DNA from 3 places in the Pseudomonas sp. X10 genome. Region 1 is predicted to be linked to each of the others. Evidence: predicted binding sites of a transcription regulator. Region 1 holds the regulator's gene; each other region holds the start of a gene.
The links. The regulator FliA, encoded in region 1, starts transcription of late flagellar genes. The targets are predictions, from matches to a motif close to CTAAAGTTTNNNNNNNNNNNGCCGNTAA.
Positions count from the first base shown of each region.

Region 2: motA (flagellar motor stator protein MotA) is a predicted target of FliA. The motif match lies at 5,510-5,537, and genes of this name have one in related genera.
Region 3: ACYU03_RS06160 (flagellar protein MotY) is a predicted target of FliA. The motif match lies at 3,556-3,583, and genes of this name have one in related genera.

Region 1 covers NZ_CM142677.1:3,952,578-3,962,903, reverse strand. The annotation lists gene flhA (flagellar biosynthesis protein FlhA) at 1-673, shown strand, start outside; gene flhF (flagellar biosynthesis protein FlhF) at 685-1,995, shown strand; gene fleN (flagellar synthesis regulator FleN) at 2,111-2,944, shown strand; gene fliA (RNA polymerase sigma factor FliA) at 2,941-3,681, shown strand; gene ACYU03_RS17910 (chemotaxis response regulator CheY) at 3,792-4,166, shown strand; gene ACYU03_RS17905 (protein phosphatase CheZ) at 4,185-4,973, shown strand; gene ACYU03_RS17900 (chemotaxis protein CheA) at 4,986-7,199, shown strand; gene ACYU03_RS17895 (protein-glutamate methylesterase/protein-glutamine glutaminase) at 7,245-8,351, shown strand; gene ACYU03_RS17890 (flagellar motor protein) at 8,351-9,091, shown strand; gene motD (flagellar motor protein MotD) at 9,095-9,982, shown strand; gene ACYU03_RS17880 (ParA family protein) at 10,031-10,326, shown strand, end outside.
Region 2 covers NZ_CM142677.1:5,160,307-5,170,632, forward strand. The annotation lists gene queG (tRNA epoxyqueuosine(34) reductase QueG) at 1-1,078, shown strand, start outside; gene ACYU03_RS23500 (trimeric intracellular cation channel family protein) at 1,095-1,706, opposite strand; gene orn (oligoribonuclease) at 1,857-2,399, opposite strand; gene rsgA (small ribosomal subunit biogenesis GTPase RsgA) at 2,485-3,516, shown strand; gene motB (flagellar motor protein MotB) at 3,574-4,590, opposite strand; gene motA (flagellar motor stator protein MotA) at 4,594-5,445, opposite strand; gene ACYU03_RS23525 (HDOD domain-containing protein) at 5,576-7,111, shown strand; gene ACYU03_RS23530 (rhodanese-like domain-containing protein) at 7,157-7,981, shown strand; gene asd (archaetidylserine decarboxylase) at 7,978-8,841, shown strand; gene serB (phosphoserine phosphatase SerB) at 8,980-10,194, opposite strand.
Region 3 covers NZ_CM142677.1:1,320,183-1,330,508, forward strand. The annotation lists gene bfr (bacterioferritin) at 1-447, opposite strand, end outside; gene ACYU03_RS06140 (bacterioferritin-associated ferredoxin) at 649-867, opposite strand; gene ACYU03_RS06145 (peroxiredoxin C) at 1,084-1,686, shown strand; gene rnt (ribonuclease T) at 1,775-2,446, opposite strand; gene pyrC (dihydroorotase) at 2,443-3,489, opposite strand; gene ACYU03_RS06160 (flagellar protein MotY) at 3,621-4,589, shown strand; gene ACYU03_RS06165 (argininosuccinate synthase) at 4,718-5,935, shown strand; gene ACYU03_RS06170 (hypothetical protein) at 6,322-6,879, opposite strand; gene ACYU03_RS06175 (response regulator) at 7,267-7,893, shown strand; gene ACYU03_RS06180 (PA3496 family putative envelope integrity protein) at 7,990-8,166, opposite strand; gene nth (endonuclease III) at 8,272-8,910, opposite strand; gene ACYU03_RS06190 (NADH:quinone oxidoreductase) at 8,915-9,439, opposite strand; gene ACYU03_RS06195 (RnfABCDGE type electron transport complex subunit G) at 9,432-10,046, opposite strand; gene ACYU03_RS06200 (RnfABCDGE type electron transport complex subunit D) at 10,043-10,326, opposite strand, start outside.

The DNA of each region.
Region 1 (10,326 bases):
GGGCTACACGGTGGTGGATGCCAGTACCGTGGTCGCCACCCACCTGAACCAGATCCTCTACAAGCACTGCCATGAGCTGATCGGCCACGAGGAAGTCCAGCAACTGTTGCAGGTGCTGGCCAAGGCCTCTCCGAAGCTGGCCGAGGAGTTGGTGCCGGGTGTCATTTCCTTGTCGGGCCTGCTCAAGGTGCTGCAGGCATTGCTTGCCGAGCAAGTGCCAGTACGCGACATCCGCAGTATCGCCGAGGCGATCGCCAACAACGCGGGCAAGAGTCAAGATACCGCCGCATTGGTTGCGGCAGTGCGTGTTGGATTGTGTCGAGCTATCGTGCAAAGCATTGTCGGCGTTGAGTCCGAGCTGCCTGTCATTACCCTCGAGCCAAGGTTGGAACAGATTTTGCTCAATAGTCTGCAAAGGGCTGGGCAAGGCCAAGAAGACGGTGTGCTTCTTGAGCCGAGCATGGCCGAGAAGCTGCAGCGTTCATTGATCGAAGCGGCTCAACGCCAGGAGATGCAGGCGCAGCCGGCGATCCTTCTGGTCGCAGGGCCGATCCGCGCGATGCTGTCGCGTTTCGGCCGTCTGGCGGTGCCGAACTTGCATGTTTTGGCGTACCAGGAAATACCGGACAACAAGCAAGTGACTATCGTTGCCACCGTGGGCCCCAACGGCTGAGGTAGTGGGATATGCAAGTTAAGCGTTTTTTCGCCGCCGATATGCGTCAGGCCATGAAGCTGGTCCGTGATGAGCTCGGCTCCGATGCCGCGATCATTGGCAACCGGCGGATCGCCGGCGGTGTCGAGCTGACGGCTGCGCTGGACTACAAGCTGTCCGCCTTGTCGCCACGGGTGCCCAACGTCGAACTGGAAGACGAGTTGCGCAAGACCCAGTCGCGCATCGCCACCGCCCAGGCCGAGTTGAGCAGCCGCAACGAAAGTGACGAAGGCAACCGGCAGCTGTTTGCCGGGTTGCCGCTGACCGCCTCTGAGCCGCTGGTCGAGCCGCACGCCGATGAGCCGGCTGCCCCGGCCCGGCCAGCACCCGCAGCGGTCGACCCGCGCCTGTTCGACGCCATGCGTTCGGAGCTCTCGGGCCTGCGCGAACTGTTGGAAGTGCAGCTCGGCTCCCTGGCTTGGAGCCAGCTGCAAGGCAACAAGCCGCAGCAGGCCAACCTCTGGCGACGCTTGCAACGCATCGGCCTGTCTGGCCCGCTGTCGCGGGAGCTGCTTGACCTGACCGCGAGGATCGAAGAACCGCGCCAGGCCTGGCGCATGCTCTTGGCGCACCTGGCGCGGATGATCGACGTGCCGCAAGTCGAGCCGATCGAGGAGGGCGGGGTCATCGCCATGGTTGGCCCTGCCGGTATGGGCAAGACCACCACCCTGGCCAAGCTGGCCGCTCGCTATGTGCTCAAGTACGGCGCGCAGAACCTCGCGCTGGTGAGCATGGACAGCTTCCGTATCGGCGCCCAGGAGCAGTTGAGGACCCTGGGCAGGATCCTCAATGTCTCGGTGACCCATGTCGACCCCGGCCAGTCCCTGGCCCAGGCGCTGGAGCCGTTGCTGCGCAAGCGGGTGATCCTGATCGACACCGCTGGCCTGCAGGCCAGCGATCCGGCCCTGCGCATGCAATTGGAAACCCTTGCCGGACGCGGCATTGCCGCCAAGAACTACCTGGTGCTGGCAACCACCAGCCAGAAGCAGGTGCTGACCGCCGCCTACCATAGCTACAAACGCTGTGGCCTGGCCGGTTGCATCCTGACCAAGCTCGATGAAACGGCCTGCCTCGGCGAAGTGCTGAGCCTGGCCATCAGTCATGAGTTGCCGGTGGCCTATCTGACCGATGGGCCCCGCATTCCTGATGATTTGCACCTGCCGCGGCGGCACCAATTGGTCAGTCGTGCGGTCAGTGTTCAGTTGCAGGACGAGCCCAGCGAAGAGGCGATGGCCGATATGTTCGCTGATCTCTACCACAATCCGGGCAAACGCGTGGGTTGAGGATGATACTGTTGCAAAATATCTGCATGAAGGGGTTGCCCGGTTTGGCTCCGGCGTTGACAGCACAGCCCCTCAATGTGGCCTGGGTCTAAGCAAGACAAGGTAAAGAACAAATATGGGTAGCATGCATCCCGTACAGGTGATCGCCGTAACCGGTGGCAAAGGTGGCGTCGGCAAGACTAACGTTTCAGTGAATCTGTCATTGGCGCTGGCTGACCTTGGCCGCCGCGTCATGCTGCTGGACGCCGATCTTGGCCTGGCCAACGTCGACGTGTTGCTCGGGCTGACGCCCAAGCACACCCTGGCCGACGTCATCGAAGGGCGCTGCGAGCTGCGCGATGTGCTGCTGCAGGGCCCAGGTGGGGTGCGCGTCGTGCCGGCCGCCTCCGGTACCCAGAGCATGGTGCACTTGGCGCCGGCCCAGCATGCTGGCCTGATCCAGGCCTTCAGCGAGATCGGTGACAACCTCGACGTGCTGGTCATCGACACCGCTGCAGGTATCGGTGACTCGGTGGTCAGCTTTGTCCGCGCCGCCCAGGAAGTGCTGCTGGTGGTGTGCGACGAGCCTACGTCGATCACTGACGCCTACGCGCTGATCAAACTGCTCAACCGTGATTACGGCATGAACCGTTTTCGCGTCCTGGCGAACATGGCCCAGAGCCCGCAGGAAGGGCGCAATCTGTTCGCCAAGTTGACCAAGGTCACGGACCGCTTCCTCGACGTCGCCCTACAATACGTCGGCGCCGTGCCCTACGACGAATGTGTTCGCAAGGCCGTGCAGAAGCAGCGTGCCGTCTACGAAGCCTTCCCTCGTTCCAAGTGCGCGCTGGCCTTCAAGGCCATCGCCCAGAAGGTCGATAGCTGGCCGTTGCCTGCCAACCCGCGTGGGCACCTGGAGTTCTTCGTCGAGCGCCTGGTGCAGCCCACTAGCGCGGGTCCCGTCCTATGAATGCAAGCGGTTTCCAGATGTACAGCAAGGCCTCGCGTGACGCGCAGTACGACCTGGTCGAGCGTTACGCCCCGCTGGTCAAGCGCATCGCCTATCACCTGTTGGCACGCCTGCCAGCCAGCGTGCAGGTCGAAGACCTGATCCAGGCCGGCATGATCGGCCTGCTGGAAGTCGCCAACAAGTACGATGCCAGCAAAGGCGCCAGTTTCGAGACCTATGCCGGCATCCGCATCCGTGGCGCCATGCTCGATGAGGTGCGCAAGGGTGATTGGGCGCCGCGTTCGGTACACCGCAATACCCGCATGGTCAGCGACGCGATCCGTGCAGTTGAAGCAAAAACCGGCCGTGACGCTAAAGATCACGAGGTTGCTGCCGAACTCCAATTGAGTCTCGATGATTACTACGGGATCTTGAACGATACCTTGGGCAGCCGTTTGTTCAGTTTCGACGACCTGTTGCAGGACGGCGAGCACGAAGGCCTGCACGAGGATGGCGCCAGTGCCCAGCCCGAGCCGTCGCGCGACCTGGAGGACGAACGCTTCCAAGCCGCCCTGGCTGATGCGATCGCCAACCTGCCGGAACGCGAGCGTCTGGTCCTGGCGCTGTACTACGACGAAGAGCTGAACCTCAAGGAAATCGGTGAGGTCCTGGGGGTCAGCGAGTCGCGTGTCAGCCAGCTGCACAGCCAGTGTGCGGCGCGGTTGCGCAGCCGCCTGGGGGAATGGCGGGCGCGCTGACCCAAGGCTCATTGCAGTCGTTGCCTACGTAGTGCCGAATTGATTGAAGTGCACGCTCAGCGCTGAGCGTGTTTAAGACTGCTTGGAGGTCTATCTAATTGAACAAAGACATGAAAATCCTCATCGTTGATGACTTCTCGACGATGCGGCGGATCATCAAGAACCTGCTGCGCGACCTGGGCTTCACCAATACCCAGGAGGCTGATGACGGCACCACCGCGCTGCCGATGCTCGAAAGCGGCCATTTCGATTTCCTGGTGACCGACTGGAACATGCCGGGCATGTCCGGTATCGACTTGCTGCGCAAGGTGCGCGCCGATGAGCGCCTCAAGCACCTGCCAGTACTGATGGTCACCGCCGAAGCCAAGCGCGACCAGATCATCGAAGCGGCCCAGGCAGGGGTCAATGGCTACGTGGTCAAGCCTTTCACCGCTCAGGTGCTCAAAGAAAAGATCGAGAAGATCTTCGAACGCGTCAACGGCTGAGTCCGTCAAGGGGGCGCCATGGAGCCAATACATTCGTCTTTGGGGGAGTTCGAAGCGACCCTGAAGAAACACGCCCAGGAACTGGTCGAGAGCCTCGAGCGGGGACGGTTCGGCGAGGCGGTGCAGCTGATCCATCAGTTGAACCAGACCCGCGACCGCGGCCTGTACCACGAAGTCGGCAAGCTCACCCGTGAGCTGCACAGCGCCATCGTCAGCTTTCAGATCGACCCGCGCATGCCGCAGGCCGAGGAAGTGTCGCAGATCACCGATGCCACCGAGCGCCTGTCCTATGTGGTCACGCTGACCGAAGGCGCGGCCAACCGCACCATGGACCTGGTCGAGGAAAGCACGCCGGTGCTCAATGACCTGGCGGCGGAGGCCAAGGCCCTGAGTGTCGACTGGCAGCGCTTCATGCGCCGCGAAGTGGCGGCCTCGGAGTTTCGCGAGCTGGCCAAGCGCGTCGACAGTTTCCTGACGCGCAGTGAAGAGGGGAGCCGCAAGGTCGCTGGCCACCTCAACGATATCCTGCTTGCCCAGGACTATCAGGACCTGACCGGCCAGGTGATCAAGCGCGTGACCCACCTGGTCACCGAAGTGGAAAGCAATCTGCTCAAGCTGGTGCTGATGGCCAGCCAGGTCGACCGTTTTGCCGGTATCGAACATGACCACCAGCAACTGCGAGCTGAAAAAGATCAAGAAAAATATCCGACTCGGGGTGAAGGTCCGCAGATTCATGCCGATAAGCGTGAAGACGTCGTGTCCGGTCAGGACGATGTCGATGATCTGCTGTCCAGCCTGGGTTTTTAGGGAGCACGTTTAATGAGCTTCGGCGCCGATGAAGAAATCCTGCAGGATTTCCTGGTAGAAGCCGGCGAAATTCTTGAGCAACTGTCCGAGCAACTGGTCGAGCTGGAAAGCCGGCCCGATGATGCCGACCTGCTCAATGCGATCTTTCGCGGTTTTCACACTGTAAAAGGGGGCGCCGGCTTCCTTCAGCTCAATGAGCTGGTGGAGTGCTGCCACATCGCCGAGAACGTGTTCGACGTCCTGCGCAAGGGCGAGCGGCGCGTTGATGCGGAATTGATGGACGTGGTTCTCGAAGCGCTGGACGCCGTCAACGGCATGTTCGGCCAGGTACGCGAACGCAACGAGGTTACCCCGGCGACGCCCGAGTTGTTGGCCGCCCTGTCGCGCCTGGCCGAGCCTGCCGCCGCACCAGCCGAGGTTGCGCCGCAGCCGGTGGCCGAAGCGCCAGCGGCTGCGGCGGACATCACCGACACCGAGTTCGAACAACTGCTCGACTCCCTCGATGCGGTCAAGGCCGAGGCTGAGGCCGCCGAGCAGGCGCAGGCTGAAGCGGTTGGTGAGGCGGGCGGTGAGGAGATCACCGACGCCGAGTTCGAGGCGTTGCTCGACCAGTTGCACGGCAAGGGACAGTTCGCGCCGGAGGTCGCCGACAGTGGCGCCGAGGCAGCAGCACCTGCCAGCGATGAGATCACTGACGACGAGTTCGAGGCGCTGCTTGACCAGTTGCATGGTAAGGGCACCTTCGCCGCCGACGCCTTGCCAACTGCCGCCAGTGTTGCTGTGAGCGAGACGGGCACGACCGAAGCGGCTGACGACCACATCACCGAATATGAATTCGAAGCCCTGCTGGACCAGATCCACGGCAAGGGCAAGTTCTCCGAAACCACGGCTGGCTCGCTAACCACCGCTAGCGCCGTGGCTGCCAAGCCTGAAACCCAGGCCCAGGGCAAGCCGACCCCGGCGCCAGTGCCGAAGCCATCCCCGGCCGCCGCCGCCAAACCTGCCGCCGCTGCGCGCGCTGCTGCGCCAGCGGTCGACAAGCATACGATCAGTGAAGCGGAAACCACGGTGCGGGTCGATACGGCGCGCCTGGACGAGATCATGAACATGGTCGGCGAACTGGTGCTGGTGCGTAACCGCCTGGTGCGCCTGGGCTTGAACAGCGCCGACGAGGCCATGTCCAAGGCGGTCTCCAACCTGGATGTGGTCACCGCTGACCTGCAGACCGCGGTCATGAAGACCCGCATGCAACCGATCAAGAAAGTTTTCGGGCGCTTCCCACGCTTGGTTCGCGACCTGGCTCGCCAGTTGAAGAAAGAGATCAACCTGGAACTGGTCGGTGAAGAAACCGACTTGGACAAGAACCTGGTCGAGGCCCTGGCCGACCCGCTGGTGCACCTGGTGCGCAATGCCGTCGACCATGGCATCGAGATGCCGGAAGAGCGTGAAGCCGCCGGCAAGGCGCGTGGCGGCAAGGTGGTGCTTTCGGCCGAGCAGGAAGGCGATCACATCCTCCTGTCGATCTCTGACGACGGCAAGGGCATGGACCCCAACGTGCTGCGTGCCAAAGCGGTGGAGAAGGGCCTGATGGACAAGGACGCCGCTGACCGCCTGAGCGAATCGGACTGCTACAACCTGATCTTCGCGCCGGGCTTCTCGACCAAGACCGAGATTTCCGACGTGTCTGGCCGTGGTGTCGGCATGGACGTGGTCAAGACCAAGATCTCCCAGCTCAACGGCTCGATCAACATCTACTCGGCCAAGGGCCAGGGCTCGAAGATCGTCATCAAGGTGCCGCTGACCCTGGCGATCATGCCGACCTTGATGGTCATGCTTGGCAACCAGGCCTTCGCCTTCCCGCTGGTCAACGTCAACGAGATCTTCCACCTGGACCTGTCGCGCACCAACGTGGTCGACGGCCAGGAAGTGGTGATCGTGCGCGACAAGGCTCTGCCGCTGTTCTATCTCAAGCGTTGGCTGGTCAGCTCCGCCAAGCATGAGGAGCAGCGCGAAGGCCATGTGGTGATCCTCTCGGTCGGCACCCAGCGCATCGGCTTCGTGGTCGACCAACTGGTGGGCCAGGAAGAGGTGGTGATCAAGCCGCTGGGCAAGATGCTCCAGGGCACCCCGGGCATGTCTGGCGCCACCATCACCGGCGACGGCCGCATCGCGCTGATCCTCGACGTACCGAGCATGCTCAAGCGTTACGCGGCGCGGCGTATTTGATTTCGGCGGCGCAGCCTGGCGGTTGCGCCGCCTAACGGAGTGTTTATGGCAGTCAAGGTCCTGGTGGTGGATGATTCCGGTTTCTTCCGCCGCCGTGTCTCGGAAATTCTCTCGGCGGACCCGACGATCCAGGTCGTGGGTACCGCGACCAATGGCAAGGAAGCGATCGACCAGGCACTGTCGCTCAAGCCCGACGTCATCACCATGGACTATGAAATGCCCATGATGGATGGCATCACCGCCGTGCGTCATATCATGCAGCGTTGCCCGACGCCGGTCCTGATGTTCTCTTCGCTGACCCACGAAGGCGCCCGCGTCACCCTCGATGCCCTGGATGCCGGCGCGGTCGATTATCTGCCGAAGAACTTCGAAGACATTTCGCGCAACCCGGAGAAGGTCAAGCAGTTGCTGTGCGAGAAGGTGCATACCATCTCCCGCAGCAACCGCCGCTTCGGCGGCTTCGCCACGCCGCACCCGGCTTCGGTCCCAGCGCCTGCGAGCAGCCATGCCGCCAGCGTTCCTGCGCGCGCGGCGGCTCCGGCCCGTGCAGCCGCCGCGCCGTTGCACAGCGCTCCAGCGCCCAAGCGCAAGCCTTACAAGCTGGTTGCCATCGGCACCTCCACCGGTGGTCCAGTGGCCTTGCAGCGGGTGCTGACCCAGTTGCCGGCCAGCTTCCCGGCGCCGATCGTGTTGATCCAGCACATGCCGGCGGCGTTCACCAAGGCCTTCGCCGAGCGGCTCGACAAGTTGTGCAAGATTCGCGTCAAGGAAGCCGAGGACGGCGACGTGCTGCGCCCAGGTTTGGCACTGCTGGCGCCGGGTGGCAAGCAGATGATGGTCGACAGCCGTGGCACGGTGAAGATCCTGCCGGGCGATGAGCGCCTGAACTACAAACCCTGCGTGGACATTACCTTTGGCTCCGCCGCCAAGTCCTATGGCGACAAGGTGCTTTCGGTGGTGCTCACCGGCATGGGGGCCGACGGCCGTGAAGGCGCGCGTTTGCTCAAGCAGGGCGGCAGCACGGTATGGGCCCAGGACGAAGCGAGCTGCGTGATCTATGGCATGCCCATGGCCATCGTCAAGGCTAACCTCGCCGACGCGGTGTACAGCCTGGACGAGATCGGCAAGCATCTGGTCGAGGCGTGTGCCTGATGGATGTCTTGAGCCTGATCGGCATCATCCTCGCGTTCGTCGCCATCATCGGTGGCAATTTCCTTGAAGGCGGGCACCTCGGGGCATTGGTCAACGGTCCGGCAGCGCTGATCGTGCTGGGCGGCACCTTGGCGGCCTCCTTGCTGCAGTCTCCGCTGAGCGCCTTCAAGCGGGCGATGCAGATCATCAACTGGATCTTCTTTCCGCCACGTGTCGATTTGGCGGGCGGCATCGACCGGGTGGTGAACTGGAGCCTGACCGCGCGCAAGGAAGGCCTGCTCGGCCTGGAAGGCGTGGCTGACGCCGAGCCCGACCCCTATGCGCGCAAGGGCCTGCAACTGCTGGTCGACGGTGCCGAGCCCGAGGCCATCCGCAGCATTCTTGAAGTCGACTTCCTGACCCAGGAAAGCCGTGATATCCAGGCCGCCAAGGTGTTCGAGAGCATGGGCGGATACGCGCCGACCATCGGCATCATTGGTGCGGTGATGGGCCTGATTCACGTGATGGGCAACTTGGCCGACCCGGCGCAGTTGGGCGATGGCATCGCCGTGGCCTTCGTCGCCACCATTTATGGGGTGGCCAGCGCCAACCTGATCCTGCTGCCGATCGCCAGCAAGCTCAAGGCCATCGTCCTGCGCCAGTCGCGCTACCGGGAGATGCTGCTTGAGGGCCTGCTATCGATCGCCGAAGGCGAGAACCCGCGCTCGATCGAGTTGAAGCTGCAAGGCTTCATGGAGTAAGTCATGGCTCGCCGTCGTCAACCTGAGGAGCATGAAAACCACGAACGCTGGCTGGTGTCCTACGCGGACTTCATCACCCTGCTGTTCGCGTTCTTCGTGGTCATGTACTCGATTTCCTCGATCAACGAGGGCAAGTACAAGGTGATCTCCCAGGCCCTGGTCGGGGTGTTCAACGACCCCGAGCGAAGCATGAAGCCGATCCCCATCGGCGACGAGCGCCCCCTGAGCGTCAAGCCGGCCGAGCCGCTGGTCAAGGACAGCGACCAGGTCGACGCGGGTATCGGGCAGACCAGCAGCGACCCGCTCAAAACCATCAGCGAGGATATGCGCGATGCCTTCGGTGACCTGATCAAGTCTGACCAGATGACCGTGCGCGGCAACGAACTGTGGGTGGAGATCGAGCTCAATTCGACCTTGCTGTTCGGCAGTGGCGATGCCATGCCCAGTGACGTTGCCTTCGACATCATCGAGAAGGTGGCGAGGATCCTCAAGCCCTTCGCCAACCCGGTGCACGTGGAAGGCTTCACCGACAACCAGCCGATCCGCACGGCGCAGTATCCGACCAACTGGGAGCTGTCTTCGGCGCGGGCGGCGAGCATTGTCCGCCTGCTGGCCATGGATGGGGTCGACCCGGCCCGCATGGCCTCGGTCGGTTATGGCGAGTACCAGCCGGTGGCCAGCAACGATACCGCCGAAGGGCGCGCGCGCAACCGCCGGGTGGTGCTGGTGATCTCGCGCAACCTCGAAGTGCGCCGCAGCCTGACCGGGACGGGTAGCGCTCACGCCACGCCCGACGCGGCATTGAGGCGGGCTGGCACACAAACTGCACCCGCTTCGCCAGCAGCGACGGCAGGGCGCGATCCCGTCAATTCCCCGTCACCGACTTTTTAAACCGTTCCCGGCAGGGCAGGCGGCCATACCGGGAGGAAGCAACGCACGATGAGAGTCTGGGCAGTAGCCAATCAAAAAGGTGGCGTCGGCAAGACCACCACTTCCATCGCCTTGGCCGGCCTGCTGGCCGATGCGGGCAAGCGTGTGGTCGTGGTCGACCTCGACCCGCATGGGTCCATGACCAGCTACTTCGGGCACAACCCCGATACCCTGGAACACAGCTGCTACGACCTGTTCCTGCACAAGGGCGCGGTGCCCGAAGGGCTGCCGGGCCAGTTGCTGCTGCCGACCAGTGACCAGCGCATCTCGCTGTTGCCATCGAACACCGCCTTGGCGGTGCTGGA
Region 2 (10,326 bases), 1.2 Mb from region 1:
CGCCGCCACCCTCGACCTCACCGCACTGGCCGAATCCATCAAGGATTGGGGCAGAGAACTCGGTTTTGCCCATGTTGGCATCGCCGGAGTGGACCTTGGCGAGCATGAACAGCACCTGCAACGCTGGCTCGACGCCGGCTACCAGGGCGAGATGGAGTACATGAGCGCCCACGGCAGCAAACGCTCGCACCCCGAGCAACTGGTGCCCGGAACCTTGCGCGTGGTGTCGCTACGCATGGACTACCTGCCCGGCGACACGCAGATGGCGCAACGCCTGGCCCAACCGGAAAAGGCCTACGTGTCCCGCTATGCCCTGGGGCGCGACTATCACAAACTGATCCGCAAACGCGTACAGCACCTGGCCGAACGCATACAACAGGCTATCGGCCCGTTCGGCTTTCGCGCCTTCGTCGACAGCGCGCCAGTACTGGAAAAGGCCATCGCCCAACAGGCCGGGCTCGGCTGGATCGGCAAGAACACCCTGCTGCTCAACCGCAAGGCTGGCAGCTACTTCTTCCTCAGCGAACTGTTCGTCGACCTGCCACTGCCGGTGGATGACGCCCAGGCCAGCGAACACTGCGGCCGCTGCCAGGCCTGCCTGGACATCTGCCCCACGGGCGCCTTCATCGGCCCTTACGTGCTCGATGCACGGCGCTGCATTTCTTACCTGACTATCGAGTTGAAGAACGCCATCCCCGTCGAACTGCGCCCGCTGATCGGCAACCGGGTGTTCGGCTGTGACGATTGCCAGATCGTCTGCCCATGGAATCGCTTCGCCCGCCCAACCAGCGAGGGCGACTTCAAACCACGCCACAACCTAGACAATGCCAACCTGGCCGAGCTGTTCCTGTGGGACGAAGCGACCTTCCTCAGCAATACCGAAGGCTCGCCCTTGCGCCGCGCGGGCTATGAACGCTGGTTGCGCAACCTGGCCGTGGGCCTGGGCAATGCACCGTCGACCATACCGGTCCTGGAAGCCCTGCGCGCCCGCCAGGACCATCCATCGGAACTGGTACGCGAACATGTGCAATGGGCGTTGGCCCAACACCAATCCCGCGCCCACACACCGCCCCTGTAGGAACGTATCGCGTCCCTCAATGCGCGTCGTTGTAGTGGAACTTCGGCATTTCCCAATGGAAACGGATCGCCAGCAGCCGCACCAGGAAACCGCCGAACAAAGTCAGCAGCATGGCCTGCTCGGCCGGCAACTCGAAGTACACGCACCCCAGGTAGAACCAGGCGGCGGCGAAGGACACGCTGGCATAGAGTTCACGGCGGAACACCAGGGGAATGTCGTTGCAGAAGATATCCCGCAGGATGCCGCCGAACACGCCCGTGATCACCCCACTGATGGACGCCACCAGCATGCCCTGGCCCATTTCCAGGGCGGTCATGCAGCCGATCAAGGTGAAGGCCACGAGCCCCAGGGCATCGAGCACCAGGAAAAGTGAACGCAGATGGCGCATCAGCGGCGCGATGAAGATGGTCACCAGTGCGGCAAAGCTGGTCAGCACCAGGTATTCCGGGTGTTTCACCCAAGTCAGCGGATAGTGCCCAAGTAGCACGTCGCGCACCGACCCGCCCCCCAGGGCGGTAACACAGGCGATGAGCACCACGCCGAACCAGTCCATGCCGCGACGCCCGGCCGAGAGCGCGCCGGTCATGGCTTCGGCGGTGATAGCAATGAGGTAGAGCATCAACAACATGGTGCGGATCCGTGCAGAGGGGGGCGCATTCTAACCGGGGGCACTCCCCTCAGCCACAGACTCCAAACTTCAAGCTGATCGCTGTCGCTCAGCCAACCAGGCAAGCCACCACTATCAGCGCACACCTCGTGCAGCTTGCAGCTTACCGGCTTAGCCCTTGATGAAGTGCTCGCGGTAGTGGCGCAGTTCGGCGATGGACTCGCGGATATCGTCCAGTGCCAGATGCGTGCCGCCCTTCTTGAAGCTGTCGCGAACCTGCGGCGCCCAGCGCGCGGCTAGCTCTTTGAGGGTCGAAACGTCCAGGTTGCGGTAGTGGAAGTACTCTTCCAGCTTCGGCATGTGCCGGTAGAGAAAGCGGCGGTCCTGGCAGATGCTGTTGCCGCAGATCGGCGACTTGCCCTTCGGCACCCATTGCTCCAGGAACTTCAGGGTGGCCTCCTCGGCCTCGGCCATGCTGACGCGGCTCTCACGCACGCGCTGGGTCAGGCCTGAGGCGCCATGGGTGCGGGTGTTCCACTCGTCCATGCGCGACAGCACTTCATCGCTGTGGTGGATGGCGATCACCGGGCCTTCGGCCAACGTATTCAGCTCGCTGTCGGTCACGATGGTGGCCATCTCGATGATGACATCGTTGTCCGGATCCAGGCCGGTCATTTCCAGATCGATCCAGATCAGGTTCTGCGGGTTCTGCATGGTAGGCTCCTCGACTAAGCCGCCATATTAGCCTACATGCTAAACTGCCTGCCGTTTTCTATCGCCCCGCCACCACGGAACCTCCATGGCCAAACGCCAGCTCAATCGCCGCCAGAACTGGCGTATCGAAAAAATCCAGAATGAGCGCGCTGCCCGCGCCGCCAAACGCGAGCAGCACGTGCTGCAAGAGCTCGAAGGTGGAGACCTGGGGCCAGAACAACTGGGCCTGGTGATCGCCCACTTTGGAGTGCAGGTCGAGGTCGAAGCCCAGGAAGGCGAAGTCGCCGGCCAGGTGTTCCGCTGCCACCTACGCGCCAACCTGCCAGCCCTGGTCACCGGCGACCGCGTGGTTTGGCGTGCAGGCAACCAGGGCATTGGCGTGATCGTCGCGCAGATGCCCCGCAGTACCGAGCTATGCCGCCCGAACAACCACGGCCAACTCAAGCCGGTGGCGGCCAACGTCGACCTGATCGTGATCGTCTTCGCCCCCGCGCCGGAACCCCAGGCCAACCTGATCGACCGCTATCTGGTGGCTGCCGAGCACGCCGGCATCCGGCCCTTGCTGTTGCTGAACAAGGCCGACCTGATCAACGAGCAAAACGCTCCGGCGCTCAACGCCCTGCTGGCGGTGTACCGGCAACTGGGCTACCCCCTGCTGGAGGTCTCGGCCCATCAAGGCGATGGCATGCAACGCCTGCAGGAGGCCCTGGACGGACATATCAGCGTGTTCGTCGGCCAGTCAGGCGTCGGCAAGTCTTCGCTGGTCAACAGCCTGCTGCCCGACGCCCAGACACGCGTCGGCGACCTGTCCGAATGGTCGGGGCAAGGTACCCACACCACCACCACTGCCCGTCTCTATCACTTCCCTGGCGGCGGTGAGCTGATCGACTCCCCAGGCATCCGTGAGTTCGGCCTGGGTCATGTCAGCCGCGATGATGTCGAAGCGGGTTTCATCGAGTTCCGCGATCTGATCGGGACCTGCCGCTTCCGTGACTGCAAACACGACCGCGAGCCTGGCTGCGCCCTGCTCATGGCCCTGGAAGATGGCCGCATCCAGCCTCAACGCATGAACAGTTACCGCTCGATCATCGCCAGCCTGCCTGAAGACAGTTACTGATACCCACAAGGAGGCCGAAACAGGCCTCCTGCCCGGTGCATCCGCAAGGAAGCCGGTTTACTCCTGGGCGTCGTCCATCTTCAATACACCCTCCTCGAAGATGTTCAGCTTCTGCCGCAACTCGCGAGGCTGCACCGGCTCCAGGGCTGGCGCCGCGTCTTCGGCTTTCGGCACAGCCGGCTCCACTGCGCCCGGATTGCCGGTCGACGAAGGGGTCGGCTCCGCCTGTTCACCTTCGATAGTACGCTGGGCCTTCTTGGTCAGGACGATAATGTCGATCCGCCGGTTGACCGGGTTGAATGGATCTTTGCGGTCGAACAGCGACGACGAGGCGTAGCCGACCACCCGCGCTACCTGCTCGTCCGGGTAGCCGCCAGCAACGAGCGCGCGACGGGCAGCATTGGCACGGTTGGCCGACAGCTCCCAATTGCCGAAGTTGCCGGTGCCGGCGTAAGGCTTGGCATCGGTGTGGCCGCTGATGCTGATCTTGTTCGGCACAGCCTTGATGGTGTCGGCCATGGCCAACAGGATGTCTTCGAAGTATGGCTGCAGGCGCGCGCTGCCCAGATCGAACATCGGCCGGTTCTCGGCATCCATGATCTGGATGCGCAAGCCATCCTGGGTGATCTCGAACAGGATCTGGTCCTTGAACTTCTGCAGCTGCGGGTTCTCCTCGACCTTGTTCTGCAACTCTTGCAGCAGCAGTTCGAGACGCTCGCGCTCAACCTGCTCGGCCATGCTTTCGATCTTGTCCTGGCCCAGGTGAATGCTGGTATCGGGCGTCGCCTCGGACCTCACCTCAGGGTTGATGGTCTTTTCCGGCGAGAGCTGGGGCGAACCGCCCAAGTCGATGATGTAGGGCGTACCACTCTCAGAGAAGCCAATCGGGTCCTTGAAGTAACCGGCGATGGCGATCTTCTGCTCCGGAGTGGCGTTGGACAACAGCCAGAGCACCAGGAAGAACGCCATCATTGCCGTGGCGAAGTCGGCGAAGGCGATCTTCCAGGAGCCGCTGTGATGATCGCCACCAAAGCGCTTGACGCGTTTGACGATGATGGGCTGATTGTTCTCCATGACTCAGCGACCGCGAACCGCTTGTTCCAGCTCCATGAAACTCGGCCGGTGCGCCGGGTAGAGCACCTTGCGCCCGAACTCGACAGCCAGCGATGGCGGCATGCCAGAGGCCGAGGCGACCAGCGACGCCTTGATCCCCTCGTAGACGTTCAGCTCTTCCTTGGCATCGTGGCGCAGCGCGTGGGCCAACGGACCGAAGAAGCCGTAGGCCGCCAGGATACCGAAGAAGGTGCCGACCAGTGCCGCGCCTACGTGCAAGCCGATCGAAGTCTGGTCGCCATCGCCGAGCGAAGCCATGGTCACCACAATGCCCAGTACCGCCGCGACGATACCGAAGCCGGGCATGCCATCGGCGATGCTGTTCACCGCGTGAGAAGGGTGGTCCAGCTCCTCCTTGAGGCTCAGCAACTCCATGTCGAACAAGCCCTCGAGCTCGTGCGGGGCCATGTTGCCGGTCGACATGATGCGCAGGTAGTCACAGATGAACGCGGTCATGCGGGCATCGCCGAGCACCGCCGGGTACTTGGCGAAGATCGGGCTGGCCGCGGGGTCTTCGATATCGCCCTCGATGGCCATCATGCCTTCGCGGCGGCTCTTGTTGAGGATCTCGTAGACCAGGCCTAGTACTTCCAGGTAGAAGGTATGGGTAAAGCGGGTGCTGAACATCTTCAGCGACTTCTTGATTACATGCATGGTCATGTAACCAGGGTTGGCCTGGAGGAAGGCACCAAAAGCCGCACCGCCAATGATCAGCACTTCGAAAGGCTGGATCAGAGCCGCGATTTTACCGTGGGACAGTACATATCCGCCGAGGACGCTCGCGAATACGACAATGATGCCGATAATTTTAGCCATAGATTCAAAGCACTTACAGTCGTGGTCAGGGTCGGGGGCGGAAGCGTGTAAACTCTTCTTCTACTTATCGGCAGGACTGCGCCAGACTATAGCCAGCCAAAGCGAAAAGCCAGTTTGAGCCGATATCACAATGCCACTTGACACCCAGTTCCCTACTCGGATCCCTCCTACTCTCGACGCCTGGGTGAAACTTCTCGATGGCGTCCGCTTGCCGGTTCCGAAGACCAGCCACGACCGTGTGCTGACCGCCATCAACGACAGTCGACGGTCTCTGCGCGACATCGCCGAACTGATGCAAGGCAGCCCCGCGCTGGTGCTCAGCGTCATGCGCGAAGCCAACCACCCGGCCAATGCAAGCCAGGCGGAACCGGCTGAGAGCCTGGAGACTGCCCTCAACCGCCTTGGCCTCGCCCGTACCGGCAAACTGCTCGGGCGCCTGCCCGCCGTGCCGACCGAGGATATCCCGCCAGTCCTGCGTCAGTTCCAGTTGATCAGCCAGCACGCCAGCCAACAGGCCAGTGGCTTGTTCGCCGGCCGCCTGGCACGCTTGTGGCAGGAAATCCACTGGGGCAGCCTGTTGTTTCTCGCTCCGCTCTGGCCGCTGGCTGTCACCCATCCGAAGCTGCTCGACACGTGGGAGCTGCGGGTGATTCACAAAAGCGAAGAAGCCGGGCCGGTCGAACAGGAGCTGTTCGGCGTGCGCCTCATGCAACTGTGCCGGGCCATGGCCGAATATTGGCGTCTGCCAGAGTGGGTAACCCAGGGGTACCGGCTGCTGCTGGACGAGCGCGAAGAACTGGCCAAAGCCCTGAGCATCGCCCGCGACCAAAACAGCCTGCATCAGCAGCAGCGCCTGGATGAGGAGCCCGGGTTACGACGCTGGTTCAACCAACCGGCCAACACCGTACTGCTGGCCAACGGCCTGGCCCTGGCAGCCCAGGTCGGCTGGGACCATCCACATCTGCTGCGCTGGCAACTGCTGACCAGCCTCTACCTGCAAACCTCCCTGGACGACGTACAGCAGCAGGTGCACCAGCAGGCGGCAGCCAGTGCCCGCCAGCATGCAGGCGAGGCCCTGTACCACCCTGCCGAAGCCCTGATCTGGCCATGGCAGCAACGGCGCCCGCATCCAGACATGCTGCCACCGCCACCCCCGTCGTCACAGGACCTGGGCACCTGGCGCAAGCTGTGCGGCGAACTGCTGGCCCACCCCAGCCCGTTCGGCAACACCATCCACTTGAGCACCCATGCCAAGCGAGCCCTGATGTCCTGCGGCATGCGACGGGTCCTGCTGCTGATGCTCGACAAGGGCAACAACAGCCTGCGCACGCAGCAAAGCGCCGGCCTGCCCAAGGAAGTCGAGGCGCTAAACCTGCCCATCGAAGAGAGCAAGCTGTTGCAGCGCCTCATGAGCCAAGCCGCGCAACTGCGCCTGACGCCGGAGAATCACACCCAGTTCTCGAACCTGATGCCCGCGCCGCTGCGCGCCCTGTTCAAGAGCCAACACCTGCTGCTGCGCTCGGTGGCCGTGAATGGCCAGGTACTGATGCTCGTGATCGCCGACCAGGATGGCAAGCCACTGGCCGACATCAGCCTGCAAGCCTTTGGCAAGACCGTGCAATGTATCGAGCGCGCCCTGGCTGCCTTCGGCAACCGCAACGCCTGAGCCATGCGCTACAATCGCCCCTCTGTTCCACCCTGGAGACTGTGGATGACTGACTTTTCTGGTTTGCCCCTGGTGATCGAGCCGGCCGACCTGCTGCCTCGCTTGGATTCGCCGCAGCTGATCCTGATCGACCTGACCAGCGCCAACCGCTATGGCAGTGGCCATGTGCCCGGTGCCCGCTTCGTCGATCCCAAGCGCACCCAGCTGGGCCAGCCGCCGGCACCCGGCCTGTTGCCGAGCCGTGCCGACCTGGAAAAGCTGTTCGGTGAGCTGGGCCATCGCAGCGACGCGGTCTACGTGGTCTATGACGATGAAGGCGGCGGCTGGGCAGGCCGCTTCATCTGGATGCTCGATGTCATCGGCCACAAGCACTACCACTACCTCAATGGTGGCATCCAGGCCTGGCCGGCCGACAAGCTGTCCACAGAGGTGCCACCCAGTGCCGGAGGCCCGGTCAGCCTGCAACTGCATGACGAGCCTACCGCCACCCGCGAGTACCTGCAGAGCCGGCTGGGCGCCGCCGACCTGGTGATCTGGGATGCACGCAGCCCGGGCGAGTACCGCGGCGAGAAGGTCCTGGCCGCCAAGGGTGGACACATTCCGGGCGCGGTCAACTTCGAATGGACCGCCGGCATGGACCTCAACGACAACTTGCGCATCCGCCAGGACATGCCCGAGATCCTCGAACAGCTGGGCATCACCCAGGACAAGGAAGTGGTCACCCACTGCCAGACCCACCACCGCTCCGGCTTCACCTACCTGGTGGCCAAGTCCCTCGGTTATCCACGAGTCAAGGCATACGCCGGCTCCTGGGGCGAATGGGGCAACCACCCGGACACGCCTGTAGAGACGTCTAAGGACACACAATGAAATCCCGCTTGTTCATCATCAGCCAGTACCTGCTGCCGCATCACCTTCTGTCACGGCTGGCCGGCTGCATCGCCGAGTGCCGCGTACGCTGGCTCAAGAACGCCTTCACCGCCTGGTTCGCCAAGCGCTACCAAGTGGACATGTCCCAAGCCCTGGTCGAGGACGTGACCGCCTACGAGCACTTCAACGCTTTCTTCACCCGCGCCCTCAAGCCTGGCGCGCGCCCCCTCGATGAAACCCCAGGCGCGATCCTCTGCCCCGCCGACGGCGCAGTCAGCCAGCTCGGTCCCATCGAGCACGGCCGCATCTTCCAGGCCAAGGGCCACAGCTTCAGCGCTCTGGAGCTGCTCGGCGGCGATCCAGCCAATGCCGCACCGTTCATGGGAGGCGAGTTCGCCACCATCTACCTGTCGCCGAAGGACTACCACCGCGTGCACATGCCGCTGGCCGGCACACTGCGCGAGATGATCTACGTGCCAGGCCGCCTGTTCTCGGTCAACCAGACCACGGCGGAGAATGTCCCCGAGTTGTTCGCCCGGAACGAGCGTGTGGTCTGCCTGTTCGACACCGAGCGCGGCCCGATGGCCGTGGTGCTGGTCGGAGCGATGATCGTGGCCTCCATCGAAACCGTCTGGGCCGGCCTGGTGACGCCACCAAAGCGTGAGCTCAAAACGTTCCGCTACGATGACGCCAGCCGCGCACCGATCCACCTGGAGAAAGGCGCCGAATTGGGTCGTTTCAAGCTGGGCTCGACCGCCATCGTGCTGTTCGGTCCAGAGCAAGTGAAATGGGCCGAGACCCTGGGCGCCGGATCTGCCGTGAGCATGGGCCAGCAATTGGCATTGCCTGTTCAGAGCTGAACCGCAACGCATAGAAAAGGCCCTGCATGAATCCTGTCATGCAGGGCCTTCTTTTTATGGGCAGCCGGGGGATTAGCGTTGTAGGGTCCTGGCCGGTCCCGCGCTACTCGGGACCGGCAGGTGGCCCTTCATACCCCGTCAGGCACGCCCATCTCGGTCGCGCATGCCCAGCAGGTACAACACACCGTCCAGCCCCAGGGTCGAAATGGCCTGCTTGGCCGACTGTTTTACCAGCGGCTTGGCACGGAAGGCCACGCCCAGGCCCGCCAGCGCCAACATCGGCAGGTCATTGGCGCCGTCGCCAACGGCAATGGTCTGCTCCAACTGCAGGCCTTCCTTGCGCGCAAGCTCGGTGAGCAGGTCAGCCTTGCGCTGAGCGTCGACAATCGGTTCGACCGCCACGCCGGTCACCTTGCCATCCACCACTTCCAGTTCGTTGGCGAACACATAGTCGATGCCCAGGCGAGCCTGGACTTGCTTGGCGAAATAGGAGAAGCCGCCAGATAGAATGGCCGTCTTGTAACCCAGGCGCTTGAGCTCAGCGAACAGGTTCTCGGCACCCTCGGTCAGACGCAGGGATGCGCCGATCTCATCCAGCACGCGCACATCCAGGCCCTTGAGCAGCGCCATACGCTCCTTGAAGCTGGCGCGGAAGTCCAGTTCGCCACGCATGGCCCGCTCGGTGATCGCGGCTACCTGCTCGCCGACCCCGGCCGCCTTGGCCAGTTCGTCGATCACTTCGGCCTCGATCAGCGTCGAGTCCATGTCGAACACTGCCAGGCGGCGGTTACGGCGGAACAGGTTGTCCTGTTGAAAGGCGATATCGATGTTCAGCTCCTGGGCCAGGGCCAGGAAGTCAGCGCGCAATGCCTGGGCATCGCTCGGCTCGCCACGCACGGAAAACTCGATGCAGCCCTTGCCCTTTTCCAGCGGGGCATCCAGGGCCACGCGCGCGGACAGGCGGTCGATATGCTCGATATTCAAGCCATACTGGGCGATGATCGCGCTGACCCGTTGCAGTTGCTCGGCGGTGACCTTGCGGCTGAGCAGCGTAACGATATGCCGGGCTTCGCCCTGGCTGTCGACCCAATGCTGGTAGTCGACCTCAGAAATCGGGGTGAAACGCGCCTGCTGCCCGAGTTCGTGAGCCTTTGCCTGGATATCCTGCAGCACCCTCGAGGCCGCCTCGGTGTCAGGAATATCCACCAGGATGCCGAGCGACAAGACGCCGTGCATGACCGCCTGGCCGATGTCGAGGATGTTGGCACCGCCCTGGACCAGGACGCCGGTGATGGCCGCGGTGAGACCTGGACGGTCTTCACCGGTGATGTTGATCAGGACGATTTCGCGCAAGACGGGCTCCGACTCGATGAAAAAAAGCGCATTCTACCGATTTTCGATGCTCATCGGGTGCAGTCGATACTTTGCCGACCAAACACCGCTCGCTATACTGCGCAGCACCTTTTCCGCCATAAAGAGCCGCGC
Region 3 (10,326 bases), 2.6 Mb from region 1:
GTAGTTCTCCAGGCCGACCTTGTCGATCAGACCCAGTTGGGTTTCCAGCCAGTCGATATGTTCTTCTTCTGACTCGAGGATGTCCTCGAGCAGCTCACGGCTGCCGAAGTCGCCCACGGTTTCGCAGTGAGCAATAGCGGCCTTGAGGTCGACCAGGCCCTTTTGTTCGATCTTCAGGTCGCATTCGAGCATTTCCCGGGTGTGCTCGCCGATCAGCAGCTTGCCCAGGTCCTGGACGTTGGGGATACCCTCGAGGAAGAGAATACGCTTGATCAGTTTGTCAGCGTGTTTCATCTCGTCGATGGATTCTTTGTACTCGTGCTTGCCGAGCTTATCCAGGCCCCAATCTTCGTACATGCGCGCGTGCAGGAAGTACTGGTTGATCGCGACCAGCTCGTTTCCGAGGATCTTGTTGAGATGCTGGATGACGCTTACGTCGCCTTTCATGATGGGGTCCTGCCCTTGTAGAAGTGTGCCTATAAGCAGGAGTTTGAGCCTGACAACTGTTGCTGTCAAACCTAAGTTATTGAATATTAAGTGAAAATTAATCGGAATAAGAATGTTTGTGAACCGCGTTTTAAGCCTAACTTCTTGAATTGCAGGCATAAAAAAACCGGACACTAGGTCCGGTTCTTCGAATTCAGGGTTTTATGCCGCAGTAAATTCTGCGGGATAGGGCAGGGCGGCTTGGCTGACCTGCAGATCAGTGAGGGTTTCACGCACCACCTGCTTGGCCAGGCAGGCACATTTGCCACACTGGGTGCCGACATTGGTGGCGGCTCGGACTTCCTTGTAACTGCAGCATCCTTCATAGATCGCATCGCGGATCTGTCCGTCGGTTACACCAACACAAAGACACACATACATAAGAGTCAGACCATCGCTGGTTACGGCTTGATGGTTTGGAGCTTAATGGTAATGAGAATGCTTGTCAAAACTCTTTCCCTAAGCCCTGTCCTTGAGCGACCGGCGGTTGAATTCGGCGTGTCACGTCAAGCGGTGTATGATGGCCGGCCTTTGTGTGATTCCGAGCGGACCATCCCGCTCGGGCAGTCCATTTTCACCATTATCAGGAGATATCGAATGAGTGTGCTCGTAGGCAAACAAGCCCCGGATTTCACCGTCGCCGCTGTACTGGGCAATGGCGAGATCGTCGACAGCTTCAACCTGGCCTCGGCCATCAAGGGCAAGTATGGCCTGGTGTTCTTCTACCCACTGGACTTCACCTTCGTCTGCCCGTCCGAGCTGATCGCCCTGGACAACCGCATCCCTGAGTTCCAAGCTCGCGATGTTGAAGTGATCGGCGTTTCGATCGACTCGCACTTCACCCACAACGCCTGGCGTAACACCCCGGTCGACAAGGGCGGCATCGGCCAGGTCAAGTACACCCTGGCAGCCGACATCTCCCACGAGATCTGCAAGGCCTATGACGTCGAGTCCGAAGGCGGCGTAGCTTTCCGTGGCGCCTTCCTGATCGACAAGAACGGCGTTGTCCGCTCGCAGATCGTCAACGACCTGCCACTGGGCCGTAACATGGACGAACTGCTGCGTCTGGTCGATGCCCTGCAATTCCACGAAGAGCACGGCGAAGTCTGCCCTGCCAATTGGAAGAAAGGCGACAAAGGTATGACCGCTTCGCCAGAAGGCGTTGCTGCTTACCTGAGCGAGAACGCTGGCAAGCTGTAAGCGCCAATGCGTGAAAAAAAACCGGCCTTGATCAGGCCGGTTTTTTTAGCTTCAAGCTTCAGGACTAGACAGGTTTGAAATTTGCAACTTAGTCGTTGAAGTCACGCCAGCCGCCCATTTCTTTCCAGCGGTTGACGATGCCGCAGAACAGTTCAGCGGTTTTCTCGGTGTCGTAGCGTGCCGAATGCGCCTCTCGGCCATCGAAGTCGATATCGGCGCTCTGGCAGGCCCGAGCAAGCACGGTCTGGCCATAGGCCAAGCCGGCCAGGGTAGCTGTGTCGAAGCTGGAGAAAGGATGGAACGGGTTGCGCTTGATGTCGTTGCGCGCCACCGCAGCATTGAGGAATCCCAGGTCGAAGCTGCTGTTGTGCCCGACCAGGATCGCCCGCTTGCAGCCATTGGCTTTCAGCGCCTTGCGTACGCCACGGAAAATGTCGGTCAGTGCCGTTTCCTCGCTTACTGCCATGCGCAGCGGGTGATCCAGCTTGATACCGGTGAACTCCAGCGCTGCCGGTTCGATATTGGCGCCTTCGAACGGCTCTACCCGATAGAAGTAGGTGTGCTCCGGGAACAGGAAGCCTTTCTCGTCCATGCCGATGGTGACCGCGGCAATTTCCAGCAGGGCGTCGGTGGCGCTGTTGAAGCCGCCGGTCTCGACATCCACCACCACTGGCAGGTAACCGCGAAAGCGTTCGGCCATCGGGTGACGTGGGCCGCTAACCTGACCGTCCTGGTCGTCATCAAAGCGATCTTCGCTCACGCATTGTCCTCCAGCAGGCGCCAGCGCAGCTTTTCACCGGCGCGCAGCGGAACGACGGTCTGCTCACCGAAGGGCAGGCTGTCGGGGGCAGTCCATTCGTCGCGGACCAGGGTGATGGTGTCGGTGTTTGCTGGCAGGCCATAGAAGGCCGGGCCGTGCAGGCTGGCGAAACCTTCCAGCTTGTCCAGGGCGTTACGTTGCTCGAAAGCCTCCGCGTACAGCTCGATAGCGGCATAGGCGGTATAGCAGCCGGCACAACCGCAGGCGGCTTCCTTGGCGTGGCGGGCGTGGGGTGCCGAGTCGGTGCCGAGGAAGAACTTGCTGCTGCCGCTGGTGGCGGCGTCCAGCAACGCCACCTGGTGGGTGTTGCGCTTGAGGATCGGCAGGCAGTAGAAGTGCGGACGGATACCGCCGACCAGCATGTGGTTGCGGTTGTACAGCAGGTGCTGGGCAGTGATGGTCGCGCCGACGTTGCTCGGTGCTTCCTTGACGAACTGCGCGGCATCGGCGGTGGTGATGTGCTCGAACACGACCTTGAGGGTCGGGAAGCGCTCGACCACACGGCTCAGGTGCTCGTCGATGAACAGCTTCTCGCGGTCGAACACGTCGACTTCACCGCGTGTCACTTCACCGTGCACCAGCAGGGGCATGCCGGCCTCGGCCAGGGCTTCGAGCACCGGGAAGATATTGTCGATGCTGGTCACGCCGGAGTCGGAGTTGGTGGTGGCGCCGGCCGGGTACAGTTTGGCAGCGTGGACGAACCCCGTGGCCTTCGCCGCGTGGATGTCCTCGGGGCGGGTGCGGTCGGTGAGGTAGAGCACCATCAGCGGCTCGAAGCGGCTGCCAGCCGGGCGTGCGGCCAGGATACGCTCACGGTAGGCGCCAGCCTCGGCAGCGTTACGCACTGGCGGGACCAGGTTGGGCATGATGATGGCGCGGGCAAAGGTGCGCGCCACGTCGCCGACAGTATGTGGCAGAACAGCTCCATCGCGAAGATGGATGTGCCAGTCATCGGGACGCAGGAGGGTCAGGCGATCGGACATTGGGGATTCCAGGCGGGTCGAACTCAGGGTGAATGCTACCGGAAAAGCCAAGGGCGAGCACTGGCTATCAAGTTTTGCCGGAGCGGACCGATAGCGTGCAGGTATGCCGTGGAAAATCTGTGGAGCCGCCCGTGCGCCAGCGTTACCTAGCCCTGTTCAGTGTGTTTGCCAGCCTGCCGGCCATGGCACTGACTTTCCAGACTCGCATGGAGAACATCGAGTGGAAGGTGGAGGGCGACCAATTCGAGTGCCGCTTGACCCAGCCTATCGCTGATTTCGGCAGCGGCGAGTTTGTGCGTCGGGCTGGCGAACAGGCGATTTTCCAGCTGCGCTCGCCCGGCAATGCGTTGGGTGCGGGTTCTGCCACCTTGCTGGCGGCAGCGGCGCCATGGCAACCGGGGCGGGGTGACATCAACCTGGGCGCGGTGCGTATGGCGCGCAGTGGCGTTCTTTTCACTTCATCCCAAGGGCAGGCCAGCCGCCTGATCAACGGTTTGCTCGACGGTCGCAGCACCGTGGTCCGCAACTACACGGGTGAGGGTGGCCGGGTGATGGAGGTCCGGGTGTTGCCGGTGAGCTTCAATAAAGCCTATAGCGATTATCAAACGTGTGTCAGCAAACTGTTGCCGATGAATTATGACCAGGTCCGCCAGGCCCAGGTGGGTTTTCCCGGCGGGGGGATCGAGCTGGACAGCGCTGCGAAGGCGCGCCTTGACGTGATTCTCGACTACCTGAAGGCTGATCCCACGGTCAATCACATCGAACTTGACGGTCACTCCGATAACAGCGGCAATCGCCTGGCCAACCGCGACTTGTCGCGCCGCCGCGCGTTGGCTGTCATGGAGTACCTCAAGGCCCGTGGTGTGCCCGAAGAGCAATTCACCGTTCGCTTTCATGGCGAACGCTACCCGCTGGTCAAGAACAGCAGCGCCGCGAATCGGGCGCGCAACCGCCGGGTGAGTATCCAGCTGGAGCGCTTGGCTCCGGTCGCAAAGCCGCTGGAGAACGCGCCTGACAAGCCTGCGGACACACCGGCCACCAGTGTTTCCGGCGCCCCGGCTGCGGCGCCGACGGATCCGGCCACGCCAGTAGGATCCTGAGCGCGACCAGTGGTCGCGCTCTCGACAGTTCTTGTCGCTTTGTCATCACAAGCTGTCGCCCCACTGTAAATTCCGCGGGAAGGCCGGTACAATCAACGGCTTTCCGTACAACCCCGTGGAGTGATGGCATGGCGGACGTAAAAAAGGTCGTACTGGCGTATTCCGGCGGCCTTGATACTTCGGTGATTCTCAAATGGCTGCAGGACACCTACAACTGCGAAGTGGTGACCTTCACCGCTGACCTGGGTCAGGGCGAAGAGGTCGAACCGGCCCGCGCCAAGGCCCAGGCCCTGGGCGTGAAAGAAATCTACATCGACGACCTGCGCGAAGAGTTCGTGCGTGATTTCGTCTTCCCGATGTTCCGCGCCAACACCGTCTACGAAGGCGAGTACCTGCTGGGTACCTCCATCGCCCGTCCGCTGATCGCCAAACGCCTGATCGAAATCGCCAACGAAACCGGTGCTGATGCCATTTCCCATGGCGCTACCGGCAAAGGTAACGACCAGGTGCGTTTCGAGCTGGGCGCCTATGCGCTCAAGCCTGGCGTCAAGGTCATCGCACCCTGGCGCGAGTGGGACCTGCTGTCCCGCGAGAAGCTGATGGACTATGCCGAAAAGCACGGTATCCCGATCGAACGTCACGGCAAGAAGAAGTCGCCGTACTCGATGGATGCCAACCTGCTGCACATCTCCTACGAAGGCGGTGTCCTGGAAGATACCTGGACCGAGCACGAGGAAGACATGTGGCGCTGGAGCGTTTCGCCAGAGAACGCCCCCGACAAGCCGACCTACATCGAGCTGACCTACCGCAACGGTGACATCAGCGCCATCGACGGTGTCGAGATGACTCCGGCCACCGTGCTGGCCACTCTCAACCGCATCGGCGGCGAGAATGGCATCGGTCGTCTGGACATCGTCGAGAACCGCTATGTGGGCATGAAGTCCCGTGGCTGCTACGAGACGCCTGGCGGCACCATCATGCTCAAGGCCCACCGTGCCATCGAGTCGATCACCCTGGACCGCGAAGTCGCTCACCTGAAGGATGAGCTGATGCCGAAGTATGCCAGCCTGATCTACACCGGTTACTGGTGGAGCCCAGAGCGCCTGATGCTGCAGCAGATGATCGACGCTTCGCAGGCCAACGTGAACGGCGTGGTGCGCCTGAAGCTGTACAAGGGCAACGTCATCGTCGTTGGCCGCAAGTCGGACGACTCCCTGTTCGATGCCAACATCGCGACCTTCGAGGAAGATGGCGGCGCCTATAATCAGGAAGATGCTGCTGGTTTCATCAAGCTCAATGCGCTGCGCATGCGCATTGCTGCCAACAAGGGCCGTTCGCTGCTCTGAGGTTGGCGCTTGGTGACGAAAAACCCGGCATGCCGGTAACGCTGTTCGCTTAAGCTTGAGTGTCTTCAGGTGGGGCTGCTACGCAGCCCATCGCGACACAAGGCCGCTCCCACAGATGGCAAGTGGGGCCTTGTGTCGCGATGGGGGCGCAGCGGCCCCAAACCATACGACAGATGTCTTAAGTGAACAGCATTACCGGCGTGCCGGGTTTTTTTATGGCTAGCGGGTGCATGCCTTGGGTTCTTTGTTGTTCTTTAGATCCCGAGCGGGGTTCCAAGAGCGCCATAGGACTCAAGGCATGCATCTGGTGGTCATCGCGCAATCCCACTGACTCCCCCTGCAACCTGTGAAGAACCTTTTTTGCCTTGCCATTGGCTTCACTTTGATCATGCGCCGACCTTTTCAGGCGCAGTCGGCAAGGGGCGTACGCTGAGGGTAATACGCGTCTGACTGTCAAGATTGTTTATCACCCAGTGGCGTTCCTTGCGATGTTCTTGAACCGCGGTACGCAATATATGCGCAGCAATCACCTTTCTCGCATCAGTCCCTGACACGGTGAGGATCATGACGTCCCCAACAACGGAACTGTTCAAGACGCTGGAAGTCCGGGGAGAAGGCGGACCTGCCTGTTGTGTTGCTATATCTGCGCCGTTCGTGATGGCCGGAGGTTGTGCGCCAATTGAGTCTTCCTGTGACTCAGCAGGGGCGGGAGAAAGTTCAGCGGCGCTCTTTTCTTCCGAGGGTGAGTATAAAGACCTGTAGTTGAAGTTCAGCGTCAGGAAAAAAAGTACCGTCAGGAAGAACGGGAAAGCCACGAGAAACCATGTATAGATGGACTGGCTTCTTTCGCTCAGAAACGGTAGTGAAGCCAGCGCGGAGGCTTCGATGATACCGGCGAAGATGGCAATGATGGTCAGCGGACTGATGGGGTCTGTTCGGCTCATGGGCTTGGCTGTCTGTTGGTAGGTTGCCAACCTTTAGCATGCCGTCGGAGTTAGAAGCACTGTACGCAGTTTCGTCGAGGAAATGAGCCCCCCTTGGGCATGTTGCTATTTTCCGATGTTGACTTTGTATTTTGGGAAAATTCTCTCAACTCATATTGAATGCAGCGGTATGGGGAAGTTTTCCGGTGATGCTAGTTTTGCTTGCCAGTTAATCCATGAGGGGGCTTCTGGCAACTGTTGCGAAATGATGCGATGTGTAGGGGTTTTCCGCGAAATCTGTAGTACTCATCCCTGCTTGTAAGTGTATGGAGAGTCGCCGCGCATTGTCGTGTTTTACTAGGCTATCGTGCGATTTTAGAAATAGAACAACGAGAAAATGGATATCCCATGAATAAAGTGCTGATCGTGGATGATCATCCGGTCATTCGCCTGGCTGTCCGCATGCTGATGGAGCGGCATGGCTACGAAGTCGTGGCGGAGACGGACAATGGTGTGGATGCGCTGCAACTTGCGCGGGAGTTTCTCCCGGACATCGTCATACTGGATATCGGCATTCCCAAGCTTGACGGCCTGGAGGTCATCGCCCGCTTGGCGGCCAACAGCGTCATGTCGAAGGTGCTGGTATTGACTTCCCAGGCAGCGGGCCACTTTTCGATGCGCTGCATGCAGGCGGGGGCCGCCGGTTATGTCTGTAAGCAGCAGGACCTTACCGAACTGCTCAGCGCCATCAAGGCGGTGCTGTCCGGCTACAGTTACTTTCCCAACCAGGCGCTGCACAAGACCCGCTCGAGCATGGGCGGGGCCAGCGAGGCGGATATGGTGGAGCGTCTCTCCGGCCGGGAGATGATGGTTCTGCAGCAGTTGGCCCGGGGTAAGAGCAACAAGGAAATCGCCGAAGGCATGTTCCTCAGCAACAAGACAGTCAGCACGTACAAGGCGCGACTTCTGCTCAAACTCAATGCCCGTTCCCTGGTGGACCTGATCGAACTCGCCCAGCGGCATGGGCTGGTCTGAATGCTTGCCGGTACTCGAAGCGGCAATGGTCTCAAAGACAGGGCAACTGTCACGAAAAAGCCTCCGTAATGGAGGCTTTCAAACCAGGTTTAGCGGCTACAGGTCGTAATCGTAATCGGCCAACTGTTTCTGCAGGCGTCGCTCTTCCAGAAGGTTATCGATAGTACGGCGTTTGCTCAGATTGGTCTTTGCCAGTTCTACCTGAGGCTCCGCATCGTCTTCCGTACTGTTGTAGTCATCGTCGATTACCAGCTCTTCTTTATCGGTGCTCATGAGTCACTCCACGCCAAGAGGGCCATTGGCGCACCTTATAGCGAGAAACTCTGAGCGGGTAAAAAAGATTTTTTCAATCGAATTGTAGGTTTTTTCCCTATTACCTCAATCGTCGGAGGTCTTCATCTTGTATTCGCACAGGTCCTCGATACGGCAACTGCCGCAACGTGGCTTGCGCGCCTGGCAGACGTAGCGGCCATGCAGGATCAGCCAGTGGTGCGCATCGAGCAGGTAGTCCTTGGGGACGAACTTGAGCAGCTTCTTTTCCACTTCCAGTACGTTCTTGCCTGGGGCGATGCCTGTGCGATTGCTGACCCGAAAAATATGAGTGTCCACTGCCATGGTCAGTTGCCGGAAGGCCGTGTTGAGCACGACGTTGGCAGTCTTGCGGCCAACGCCAGGCAGGGCTTCCAGGGCCTCACGGGTCTGAGGGACCTCACTGCCATGTTGTTCGATCAACAGGCGGCAAGTTTCAATGACATTCTTGGCCTTGCTGTTGTACAGGCCAATAGTCTTGATGTATTCGCTGAGTCCTTCGACGCCCAGGGCGTAGATGGCCTCCGGAGTGTTGGCAACTGGAAACAGGCGGGCGGTGGCCTTGTTGACCCCTACGTCAGTCGCTTGTGCCGAGAGAATGACGGCAATCAGCAGTTCGAAAGGGGTGGTGTAGGCCAGTTCGGTCTTGGGGTCGGGATTGTCTTCATGCAGCCTGCGAAAGATTTCCAGGCGTTTGGCGGCATTCATGGGGTCACAGGTTTCCTTGACGACGTGTGGGGGCGGGCCCCGGACGGAGTCGATTGTACAAGGCCAGCAGCAGGCCCAGCAGCAAGAGCGCGCCTGGCGCCAGGCTGGCCAGATGCAGCCCCGCCACGTTGGCTAGCCATTGACGGCATGCGCCCAGGGCCAGGCACAGGACAACGAAGGCGCCCAGGTGAGCGGCCAGGGCACGCCAACGCGCTTCATCTGGTAGCAAGGTGTCCAGCGTCAGGCAGTGCAGGCTGATCAGCGCAGGGTAGAAGCCGAGCGCCAAGGCCAATGGCAGGGCGATGGCGCGCAGCCCCAAGTACAGGCAAGTCGCCAGGGTACAAGCCAGCAGTGCGCTGGCCAACAGGTAGGGCAGGCCTTGCAAGGGACGTCGCAGAAGTAGCATGCCTGCCTGATGCAGAGCCACGGCCAGAACACTGAGCACTGCGATGGTTCCAGCCTGGAGCAGTGTGCGGGTGGCTCCGAGCAGGGGCGCCAGGGCGATGCCTATCAACCAGAACCTACTCATGCGCATCCTCCCCCAGCAGCGTCTGGCGTTGTTCGTCGAAGTAGCGCAGAGCGTCCTGCACCGCGCTGATCACGGCCCTCGAAGTGACGGTGGCGCTGGCCAACTGATCGAAGTCGCCTTGATCGCGTTTCAGCGCCCAGGCCGATTCGGCGGTGGTCCGGCGGTCACGGCCGATGAACTGTTGCAGCCAATGGCTTGCTGGGTCAGCCACCTGGGCACCCAGTCCGGGAGTTTCCTGGTGCTCCAATACGTGCACTCCGAGCAGGCGTGCATTGTGGTCAATGGCGACCAGCAGCGACATTGGGCCACCGTATCCTTGTACCTGGCTTTGCAGCACGATGGCGCTGGTGCGTCCTTGCAAGGTCGCCCTGTAACCGGCCAGCAGCCGGCTGTGTGGCCGCACGGGATCAGTCAGTTGCAGTGGTTGCTGCAACGGTTGGTTGTCGTAGCTGCCATCGGGCAGTACGGCCAGCCATTGGCGGCTCTTCAACTGTTGTTCGGCATTGGCGATGGGGCGCGCAGTCCAGTGCTGGCAAATGAGCGTGATAGCAAGGGCCAGCATAGCGACGATCACCAGCACCCCTGCGTTTCGCAGCCCGGTGCTCATGGCAGTGCCTGCTGGCGCCGCTCGGCCCAGCGTTCCAGAGTTGGTACGGCGAAGTTCATCAGCAGAATGGCGAAGGCGGTTCCGTCGGGATAGCTGCCCCAGGTGCGAATCAGATAGATCAGCAAGCCGGCGCCGAGGCCGAAAAGCAGACGGGCCTGCGGGCTTTTCGGGCCGGAAACCGGTTCGGTGGCGATGAAGAACGCAGCCAGCATGGTTGAGCCGGAAAACAGGTGCAGCAGGGGCGAGCCATTGGAGTCGGACCCCGAACCGTTCCAGCACA